Regions from separate parts of the Sphingomonas faeni genome, predicted to be linked through region 1. Evidence: riboswitches for the same ligand, from Rfam matches in the RefSeq annotation. Region 1 holds a riboswitch; the other holds the start of a gene.
What was found. A riboswitch is a leader RNA that binds a small molecule or an ion and turns the genes downstream of it on or off. The one in region 1 is predicted to bind cobalamin.
Positions count from the first base shown of each region.

Region 2: it holds a riboswitch for cobalamin, as region 1 does, so the genes downstream of both, cobW (cobalamin biosynthesis protein CobW) here and QFZ54_RS06175 (DUF1636 domain-containing protein) in region 1, are expected to answer to the same signal.

Region 1 is NZ_JAUSZF010000001.1:1,330,582-1,336,153, forward strand. It holds gene QFZ54_RS06165 (histidine phosphatase family protein) at 1-52, opposite strand, end outside; gene cobT (nicotinate-nucleotide--dimethylbenzimidazole phosphoribosyltransferase) at 49-1,062, opposite strand; gene QFZ54_RS06175 (DUF1636 domain-containing protein) at 1,059-1,466, opposite strand; cobalamin riboswitch at 1,639-1,834, opposite strand; gene cobO (cob(I)yrinic acid a,c-diamide adenosyltransferase) at 2,041-2,646, opposite strand; gene QFZ54_RS06185 (NAD(P)/FAD-dependent oxidoreductase) at 2,701-4,317, shown strand; gene QFZ54_RS06190 (peptidylprolyl isomerase) at 4,689-5,366, opposite strand.
Region 2 is NZ_JAUSZF010000001.1:1,129,847-1,135,418, forward strand. It holds gene cobN (cobaltochelatase subunit CobN) at 1-2,909, opposite strand, end outside; gene cobW (cobalamin biosynthesis protein CobW) at 2,916-3,953, opposite strand; cobalamin riboswitch at 4,060-4,276, opposite strand; gene QFZ54_RS05310 (HoxN/HupN/NixA family nickel/cobalt transporter) at 4,435-5,484, opposite strand.

The DNA of each region.
Region 1 (5,572 bases):
CCGCCACCGCGGGCGCACCATGCCGCATCAGGTACAGCATGTACGCGCTCACGCCGCCGAAACGCCCGCCTCGGCGAACGTCGCCATCTCCGCATGGACCGCCAGTGCCGCGCGGACGAGCAACGTCGCGGTAGCTGCTCCGCTGCCCTCACCCAGCCGCATGCCGAGCGATAGCAACGGCTCGAGCCCCATGCGCTTGAGCAAAAGACGATGCCCCGGCTCGGCCGAGACATGCCCGGCAAGGCAATGCGCGAGAATGTCGGGGCACGCAGCAGCCAACGGTGCCACAGCCGAACAGCAGATGAAGCCGTCGAGCATCACCGGCACGCTCGCCTGCCGTGCCGCGACCACCGCACCCGCGATCGCCGCCAGTTCGCGTCCGCCGAGCCGCCGCAAGATCTCGAACGGCGTGCCCAGTGCATCCCGGTGCAGCGCGACCCCAGCCTCGACGACGGCGATCTTCCGTGCGATGCCCTCGCCATCGACGCCGGTACCCGGCCCTACCCAGTCGCTCGCCGCCCCGCCCAAGCTCGCCAGACATAGCGCCGCAGCGGTAGTCGAATTGCCGATCCCCAGCTCGCCGAGCACGAGCAGATCGGGCGCATCCGCGACAGCCGCCGCGCCAGCGTTGATCGCGCCGAGGCACTCCTCCTCCAACATCGCCGGGGCTTCGGTGAAGTCTGCGGTCGGCCGGTCGAGATCGAGCGATACGATCTTCAGCTCAAGGCCCGCCGCGCGCGACAGCGCGTTGATCGCCGCGCCGCCATGCTGGAAATTGGCGACCATCTGCGCGGTGACCGAGGCCGGGAACGCACTCACACCGCGCGCGACGATGCCGTGATTGCCTGCAAACACGACCGCACTACCGCGATCGAGCCGAGGCAGCGGGTTAGCCTGCCAGCCGGCCATGAAGACCGCGATATCCTCCAGCCGCCCGAGCGAGCCTGGCGGCTTGGTCAGTTCCCCCTCCCGGGTGATCGCCGCGGATCGCGCCGCGGCGTCCGCCTGCGGCAAGCCGCGCAAGGCCGCCAGAAACGCGACGGGCGTTGCGAATGCGGTCATTCGACGACGAACCCAGCGGGCGGCGTGCGCGTGATGAAATGGCCCTTCACACCCTGCGGCCATTGCTTGAACGGCACCTGCCCGAACGCGCTGTCGCCGTAGAGCCGCGCGTAATCGAGGATCGCGCGCGCGGAATCCTCGGTCGGCTCGAACCGGCCGAGCACATAGCCGACCTTGGCGGGTGCGCGCAGGTGGATCGTGCAGAAATCCTGGCACGCGAACAGGCACGGCATCTCCTGCACGGTGACGTCGGCATAAGCGGGATCGCTCGCCTGTACTGCCTTTAACGCGCTGACCAGCCGCGCGCCGCCGCGTTGGCCCTGCTCGTCGTCGCGCGCGTCCGCGGAATGGCGACACGTATTGCACGCGACCACCGCGACGCCGTCCTCGACCGACTTCAGCATGTCCGTTCCAAGACGATCGCAACTTGATGTGAACCTGGCATAGTTACCCCTTCGGACAGTCGATCCCGCACCGCGCGAGGGGCAAAAGGCGCACGCCTCCGGCCTCCGCGCGACGCGAAGCGATGTCGTCGCTCGGGGTGTTACCCGTCCGTTCGGCGCACCCTGGCCGGACGAAAGACGACCGCGACAGGCAGGTCTCCTGGCTCGCGGGTCAACGCCGTCCGAGCCGCCTTCTCGGGAGTATCCCAATGGCATGTGGCACGATGGCTCGCCGCGTACAGTTGCAGGGGCAGCCGGGTGTTTCCCGTTCCCATTTTCATTTCCCTACGCGTTGCCGCCTCGGGAAAACCTGTCGCAAGTCGAGCGATAGGCGCGGGGCTGGGGGGACGCAAGATGGCGGCGCGCCGTTGGGCGCTCGCTCCAGCAGTTCCACCAATCCGCCGTCATCCTGACGAAAGTCAGGACCCAGGGTAACGGGCGGTAGCCTTCGTGGCTCTGGGTCCTGACTTTCGTCAGGATGACGTAGCATTTTTGGCTAGCGCCGTGACCGGCAGAACCTTCGCGTGAAATCGCCTTAGAACTCCACGCCCGCTTGAGCCTTCACCCCCGACCGGAACGGATGCTTCACCTGCGTCATCTCGGTTACCAGATCCGCCGCCTCGATCAGCGCATCCGGTGCGTTCCGCCCCGTCACCACGACATGCGTCATCTCGGGCTTGGCCGACAGCACCGCCAGCACCTCGTCGACCGGCAGATACTCATACCGCAACACGATGTTCAGCTCGTCCGCGACCACCATCGCATAAGACGAATCGGCGATCATTCGCTTCACCTCGTCCCAACCCTCGCGCGCCACCGCGATATCCCGCGCGCGGTCCTGCGTATCCCAGGTGAACCCCTCGCCCATCGGCTTGAACTCGCACAGGTCCGGAAACGCATCGAAGATCGCCTTCTCGCCGGTCGCCATCGCGCCCTTGACGAACTGCACCACGCCGACTTTCCGCCCATGCCCGATCATCCGCACCGCCATGCCGAACGCGGCGGTCGACTTGCCCTTGCCCTTGCCGGTGTGGACGATGATCAAGCCCTTCTCGATCGTCTTGCTCGCGACGATCTTATCGTGGACCTCCTTGCGCTTAGCGCTCTTGGCATTCTGCTCGTCGTCGGTCCGCATGATCATGTCCTCTCCTGCACCCGATGGCGGATCGCGGCGCGCGGCGCTAGAGCGTCCCCCATGCTCCGCATCACCGATCTCAAGCTCCCGCTCAACCACGCCGACGAAGCGCTCCCCGCCGCGATCCGCGATCGCCTGCGCGTCACCCCGCGCGACCTGATCCGCTACACGATCGCGAGGCGCGCGCACGATGCACGCGACAAGATGGACATCCAGCTCGTCTATTCGGTCGACGTCACGCTGAAGAACGAGGACACCGTCCTCACCCGCTTCCGGAAAGATCGCCACGTCCAGCGTACCCCGGACACCGGCTATCGCTTCGTCACCAAAGGCGGTCCGAGCTACACCGGCCCCCGCCCAGTCGTCGTCGGCGCAGGGCCCTGCGGCCTCTTCGCCGGCCTGATCCTAGCGCAGATGGGCTTCCGCCCGATCATCCTCGACCGCGGCAAAGTCGTCCGCGAGCGTACCAAGGACACCTGGGGCCTCTGGCGCAAGAGCGTCCTCAACCCTGAATCCAACGTCCAGTTCGGCGAGGGCGGCGCCGGCACCTTCTCCGACGGCAAGCTCTGGAGCCAGATCAAGGACCCGCGCCACTTGGGTCGAAAGGTCCTGACCGAGTTCGTCAAAGCCGGCGCGCCGCCCGAAATCCTCACCGAAGCGCACCCGCATATCGGCACCTTCCGCCTCGTCACGATGGTCGAGAGCATGCGCAAGACGATCGAGGCGCTCGGCGGCGAGTACCGCTTCTCGACCCGCGTCGACGGCCTAGACATCGTCGAGGAGGCCGGCACGCGGCAATTACGCGGCCTCCACCTGAGCACCGGCGACTATCTCGAAGCCAACCACGTCGTCTTCGCGGTCGGCCATAGCGCGCGCGACACGTTCGAGATGCTGCACGCGAAGGGCGTGCATGTCGAGGCGAAGCCCTTCTCGATCGGCGTCCGCATCGAACATCCGCAATCCTGGATCGACGAAGCCCGCTTCGGCCCCTGCGCGGGCCACCCCGATCTCGGCGCGGCGGCGTACAGCCTGTCGCACCACTGCAAAAACGGGCGTACCGTCTATAGCTTCTGCATGTGCCCGGGCGGCACCGTCGTCGCAGCAACCTCCGAAGAGGGCCGCGTCGCGACCAACGGCATGAGCCAATATTCGCGCAACGAACGCAACGCGAACTCGGGGATCGTGATCGGCATCGACCCCGAGCGCGACTATCCCGGCCACCCGCTGGCGGGAATCGAACTGCAACGCCACTGGGAGTCGCGCGCCTATGTCGCGGGCGGCTCGAACTACAAGGCTCCCGCGCAACGGATTGGCGATCTGCTCGCGGGGCGCGCGTCGACCGCGCCCGGCTCGGTGATCCCGTCGTACAAGCCAGGCGTGCACATGACCGACCTGTCCGAATGCCTGCCGGAGTTCGCGATCACCGCTTTGCGGGAAGCATTGCCTGCGTTTGGGCGTGAAATTCCCGGCTACGATCATCCTGACGCGGTGCTGACGGGGGTGGAGACCCGGACCTCGTCGCCCGTCAGGATCACGCGGGGCGATGATTTCGTGAGCCTCAACACCGCAGGCCTGTTCCCGGCGGGCGAAGGCGCTGGCTATGCGGGGGGCATCCTGTCCGCGGCAGTCGACGGCATCAAGGTCGCGGAAGCGGTTGCGCTTAGTCTGGTGGCGTAACCCTGAAGCTCCTTGTTCCGCCGCGCAGGCGGGGACCCAGGAATCACAGGCGGTAGCGGTCGTCATCCTAGACTCCCGCCTTAGCGGGAGAACACAGAGGGCTGTGGCAGCTGTTCCAGGTACCTGATTGCCAGGACCAATGCATCTAGCACCTCCCCGGCGAAGGCCAGGGTCCAATTAGGAGACGCTGCTAACTAAGCCAGAGCATCGTTACTCTGACCTTTCAATTGGACCCCGGCCTTCGCCGGGGCGGTGCGGAAGTCAATGACGGCCACGGTGCGACAGAAGCTTGCGAGCGGATGATGCTCCCCCGACGAAACAAGAAACACGAGGCATGGTATTAGTGGAGGTGCAGGCCGCCACCCCGCCACTCACATCCGCCGCCGCGGCCCCGTCTCGATCAACCACGCGCGCGGCAATCGCGTCGGCTTCGCCACCCCGTCGAGCCGCCGAGCACTCACCAGCGCCACCCGCTTCAGGATCATCTGGTCCTTGAACGCGTCCATCCCGCCGCCGGTCGGCTTGGCGAGGATGCGTTTCACCACGTCCATCCCCCCGACGACGTGCCCGAACGCCGCATAGCCCGGATAGCCTGCGCGCGCGTCCATCGCCGGCGCCGGCCCGATCGTGATGAAGAAATTGCCGCCAGCGGACGCCGGCGTCATTCCCCGCGCCATCGAGATCGTCGCGTCGAGATGCTTGATCCCGGTCATCGCGGTGGTCTCAAGCGGAAACGGCGGCAGGATCCGCCTCGCATCGGTGCGGATACCGGCCTGGATGAAGCCGAGCTTCGGCGCGGACTTCTGGCGGCTGGCGCGATAGAAGTCGGTGCCGTCGAACCGTCCGTCGTCGACATAAGCGAGGAAATTCGCGGTCGTCTTCGGGGCGCGGCGCGCGTCGAGCGCCAGCAGGATCGGCCCCTCCGACGTGACGAGGCGGACGCGGACAAGGCCCGGCTTCGGTCCGGGTTCGGGGCGCTGTACCGACCGCCTCGCCGGCTGCGCCGTTCCCGGGGACGCGAAGGCCGCAATGGCTACGAAGCCAATCATCAAACGTCGCATTTCGATCACTCACGCCTTTACCGATGGCGTCGGCTACCTGTACGTTTACGGAGAGGCAAGCGCGGGGACCCTGTGGTGATCGGAGCTACATTATAGCGGAGCCAGTTCGAGAACGTGCCGCCCACCCCTTGCTCCGACCTTCGATCAGTATAGCTGACGTTTCCATCTTGCGCACCACCCCGGCGGAGGCCGGG
Region 2 (5,572 bases), 200 kb from region 1:
TCTTCCTTGAGCGGGCGGGCCTTGGCCTGGTCCGGGTTCCGTGCGTCGAGGTGGTAGAGCGTGGCGCTCCCTCCTGCGACCGATTGCGCGGCGGCGAAGCCGGCTTCGTGCGCGGCATAGTCGGCGGCGAGAAGGAGGTCGGTTTCGGGCAGGTCCTGGACGTGGACGAAGGCATCAGCTGCAGCGACGCGGTCGCGGATGCCGGTCGGGTCGAACGTGTCGTTGCCGTCGTCGAGCGCGTGGCTGGAGGCGGACAGCCACGCTTTGCCGGCTTCCAGTCGCGCCGCTGGCGTGTAGGTTTCGGCGGCGTCGCCCATGCTAAGGCCGTAGCGGCCGGGTTCGGGGCCGTAGACGCGAGCGCTGACGGGCTTGCCGACGAAGGGATTCCAGTCTGCCGGTTCGTCGCGTGCAGCGAGCGCTCGGACGGTCTGGCCGAACATCGTGCAGAGCGTTGGGAAGGCGTCGCGGAACAGGCCGGAGACACGAAGCGTGACGTCGATGCGGGGGCGGTCGAAGTTCGCCAGCGGCAGGATCTCGACGCCCCTCACGCGGTCCGACTGCATGTCCCACACTGGCTCCGCGCCGAGCAGGTGGAGCGCCATCGCGAACTCTTCGCCTGCGGTCCGCATTGTCGCAGACGCCCAGAGATCGACGACGAGATTGCGGGGGTAGTCGCCGTGATCCTGCAGATGACGGCGGACGAGTTCGTCGGCGAGCTTTACGCCTTGGGTATGGGCGGCGCGCGAGGGGACTGCACGCGGATCGGTGGTGTAGAGGTTGCGGCCGGTCGGGAGGACGTCGGCGCGGCCTCGCCACGGGGAGCCGGAGGGGCCTGATGCGACGCGTTTGCCTTGGAGCGCGGACCGGAGACCGAGGCGTTCGGCGGCGCCGTGCTCGCCGCGGCCGTAGATATGGAGGCCGTCGCCGTACTGGCTTTCCTTCACGTCACAGACGAACGTGTCGATGCGGGTGATCGCTTCCGACTGGGACTGCGCGTCGTCGAGGCCCAGCGTGGCGGCGAGGCCGGTGGCGGTGGCTTCGTCGCGGATGTCGCGTTGCAGGCGGTCGCGGCGCGCGGGATCGAGGCCGTCGGCGTTGGAGAATTCGTCGAGCAGCGCTTCGAGGCGGCCGAGACCGGCGCCGGTGCGGGTGCGTTCGAGCGGCGGCGGGACGTGGCCGAGCGTGACCGCGCCGATGCGGCGTTTGGCTTGCGCCGCTTCGCCGGGGTCGTTGACGATGAACGGGTAGATGACGGGCATCGCGCCGACGAGCGCTTCGGGCCAGCAGGCGTCGAACAGCGCGACCGACTTGCCGGGGAGCCATTCGAGCGTGCCGTGCGCGCCGACATGGACCAGCGCATCGGTGCCACGCGCGTGAAGCCAGAGGTAGAAGGCGACATAGGCGTGGCAAGGGCAGCGCGAGAGGTCGTGATACTCTTCCGCACGGTGCTCGGTTCGGCCGCGTTCGGGTTGGAGGGCGACGAGCGCCCCGCCCCGGTCGATCGCGGTGAAAGCGAAGTCTCCCGTTGGATCGCCCCACGTTTCCCGAAGGTCCTTTCGCAGAGCTTCGGGGAGGTGCACGAGGGCTTTGCGGTACTCGGCGAGCGGCCAGTGGATGCGCGAGGTGGCCAGATCGGTTGCGTCGGGCGTGATCGCGTAGCCGACTTCGGTCAGGTCGGCGAGGATCGCTTGCGTAGAGGCGAGCGCGTCGAGGCCGACGGCGTGCGCCATCTGGTAAGCCTTGCCTGGATAGGTCGAGAGGACGATCGCGATGCGGTGGTCGGCGACGGGTTTGCTGGCAAGGTTCGTCCAGGCTTCGATCCGCGCAGCGATCGCAGTGATGCGCGCGGGGTCGGCGCGGTGTTCGCGGCGGGTGTATTCGAGGTCACCGTCCCTCGCCGCGGCTTCCTTGAAGCTGGCGACGCCGGCGAAGAGGCGGCCGTCCACTTCGGGAAGGACCACGTGCATGGCGAGGTCGGCGGGCGACAGGCCGCGGGTGGCACCGGCCCAGGCTGCGCGGTCGGAGGTGGCGAGCGCAATCTGGAAGACGGGGACGTTGGCGCCGTCGAGTGGGGTCGTGTCGCTCGCGCCGCGTGCAGAGAACGCGGTGGCGTTGACGATCGCAGCGGGCTTCAGGGCCGTGACCCAGCGGGATAGCCAACCGGCTGCGTCTGGGGCTTTCAAGGAGGGCGCGAAGAGGCCGATGACGTCGAAGCCTCGCGCCGTCAGTTCGGCATGGAGCGCTTCAATCGGGTGGAGGTCTGCGGCGGTCAAGTAGGAGCGGTAGAATACGACCAGCACGCGGGGGCGGTGCGCGTTGAGCTCGAATGCGGCCGGGCAGGTCACGCCGTCGTGCGGTTGCCAGCCGCCGACGTCGGCGATCGCTCGGACGCCGGTTACCGGGCCTGCGTAGCAGCCGGCGGCCAGTGCGAACTGGGCCAGCGCCGCTTGGGCCGCAACCGCGCCGCCGGTGTCGCAGAGATGGGCCAGGCGGCGCAGCGTCGACAGCGGGATCGTCGAAGCGGCGTCGAGGCGCGTGTCGATGCGACCGTCCGCGGCGAGAACAGCGAGCGCGATGCCCTTCTCGCGTGCGAGGTTTTCGACCTGTTGCAGGCCGTAGCTCCAATAGGAGCGGCCCCCGATCAGCCGAATCAGGATGCCCTTCGCGCCGGCCAACGTTTGCTCGACATAGGTGTCTACTGAGAGCGGGTGCTGGAGCGCGGTCAGGTTTGCGAGGCGGAGCGACGGCAGTCGGCTTCCGGCGGCATCCGCACGTCTCCAGCCCGCGGCGAACGCGCCGAGGTCACCGTCGGAGAAGGACAGGACGACGAGATCTGCGGGGGATTGGGCCAGGTCCTGCGGGACCGCGCTTTCCTCCAGCCCGTGGGTCTCGCGGAAGACGACGTGCATCGGGGCTCAGGCGTCCAGCGCGGCCTTGATGCGGGCCTCGTCGATGCGGTCGTGCTCGGCGATGACCACGAGTTGCGTGCGGCGTGGTTCGCCTGCGCGCCACGGGCGATCGTATTGCGTGCGGACGCGGGCGCCGACGGCCTGGACGAGCAGGCGCATCGGCTTGCCGGCGACCGCCGCGTAACCCTTCACGCGAAGGATGTCGGCGCTGCGGGCGAGCGCCTCGATCTTCGCGGTCAGGTCGGCAGGGTCGGCGATTTCGCCGAGTTCGACGACGACGCTGTCGAAATCGTCATGCTCGTGGTCGTCCTCGCCGTCGTGGTGCGAGGGGCGGCTGGCAATGTCGTCTTCGGCAGCGGCGTTGAGGCCGAGGATTACGCGGGGATCGATGACACCGTCGGTCAGGTCGATGACCGGGAGCGGCCGTGCGGACTCGGCGGCGATCACGGCGCGCGCCTTGGCAACGCCTTCGGGGCCGGCGAGGTCGACCTTGGTCAGCAGTACGAGATCTGCGCAGGCGAGCTGGTCCTCGAACACTTCCGACAGCGGCGTCTCGTGGTCGACGCTGGGGTCTGCGGCGCGCTGGGCGTCGAGCGCGGCGACGTCGGGGGCGAAGCGACCGGCGGCGACCGCCTCTGCATCGGCCAGCGCGATGACGCCGTCGACGGTGATGCGCGAGCGGATCGCGGGCCAGTCGAATGCCTTCAGCAGCGGCTTGGGCAGCGCTAGGCCGGAGGTCTCGATCAGGATGTGGTCGGGGCGCGGGTCGAGTGCGAGCAGCGTTTCGACGGTCGGGATAAAGTCGTCGGCGACGGTGCAGCAGATGCAGCCATTGGCCAGCTCGACGACGTTTTCGGCGGGGCAATCGGGGATCGCGCAGCCCTTGAGGATGTCGCCGTCGATGCCGAGCGTGCCGAATTCGTTTACCACGACCGCGAGGCGGCGGCCGTTCGCGTTGCGGATCAGGTGGCTGATGAGCGTCGTCTTGCCGGCACCGAGGAAGCCGGTGACGATGGTGACGGGGACCTTTGAAAGATCGGACATGATTATTTCCTCGACGTCTGAAGCACACGCACGCGCGACCTTTCGGCCGCACGCGTTCGTCGCTCAGACGGAGTACCGTGCCGCGACCATCCCCTGGATCGTAGCAAGAGCGACCATTGCGCTGGCAGGTCTCCTGGCTCGCGGGTCGAGGCTCGACGTACGCCTTCCCAGGTTTTCACCCAGTGGCTGCCCTCCGAAACGAAGGGCGTGTGCATCTCGCTCACCGCTTACAGTTGCAGGGACAGCCGCGGCATTGGGAGGACATCCTCCCGCACCGCATTCCCATTCAAGCCCTTCCGGGCACCGGCGCGATCTGTGAGGTTCGGTGGAACCGAGCCTCCGGGGTGGGGTTAGAGGAATTCCGGGGGCGTGCCAATGCACTCCACCTCCGTCATCCTGACGAAAGTCAGGACCCAGAGCCACGCACGATTCGGTGCTTGGCTCTGGGTCCCGGGTCGAGCCCGGGATGACGAAGGTAATATTACCCGTGCACCACCTCGATCTCGTCGAAGCGTTTCCAGCGGTAGATGGCGAAGCTCAGGACCCAGCACAGCACGAACAGGCCGATGATCGCGAAGCCGAGGCCGTTGAAGTTCTCGCCGAGTGCGGCTGCCAGATCCCAGATGCCGCCGGTCAGGCCGAGCTTTGCGCCGAGCAGCGCGAGCGTCTCGATACCTCCGATCGCGATCGCGACTATGGCGGAGATCAGCGTGATGGTGATGTTGTAATAGAGCTTGCGGATCGGCTTCACGAACGCCCATTCGTACGCGCCTAGCATGACGACGCCGTCCGCCGTGTCGACCAGCGCCATGCCGGTCGCGAACAGCACGGGGAGGACGAGCACGGTGCCGATCGACAGACCGTCGGCGGCCTGGCTCGCGGAAAGGCCGAGGATCGCGACCTCCGTGGCGGTGTCGAAGCCGAGGCCGAACAGGAAGCCGAGCGGGGCCATGTGCCAGCTTCGGGTCACCAGCCGGAACATCGGGCGAAACAGCCGCGCGAGCAGGCCGCGACTGCCGAGCAGCAGGTCGAGATCCTCCTCGACATAGGTGCCGCCGCCGCGGACGTGGCCGAAGGTGCGCCAGACCGAGCGGAGGATGATGAGGTTCATCGCGGCGATCGTGAAGAGGAACAGCGCGGAGATCATCGTCGCGACCACGCCGCCGACCTGCTTGAACGCCTCGAACTGCGACAGTGCGCTGGCGGTGAGTGCGATCGCGACGGCAGCGATGAGCACGATCCCCGAATGGCCGATCGCGAACCAGAAGCCGACGGCGATCGGGCGCTGGCCTTCCTGCATGAGTTTGCGGGTTACGTTGTCGATCGCGGCGATGTGGTCGGCGTCGACTGCGTGACGCAGGCCCAATCCCCAGGCGAGCAAGGTCGTGCCGAGCATGAGGGGCTGCGCGTGGAACAGCGAGAATGCCCAGCCCCAGGCGGCGATATTTGCCGCGACCAGCCCTGCGAACAGCCAGCCGATGCGCTTGCGGGTCGAAACCCGCGTCGATCTCTCGAATGTTGAAGTCGTCATGCACAAACCCCGCAGCGTCCGACGAGGACCGGGGCCTGCCGCGAACGGCCGGGACATACGACGACCGGACGCCATGAGCGGCCGACGC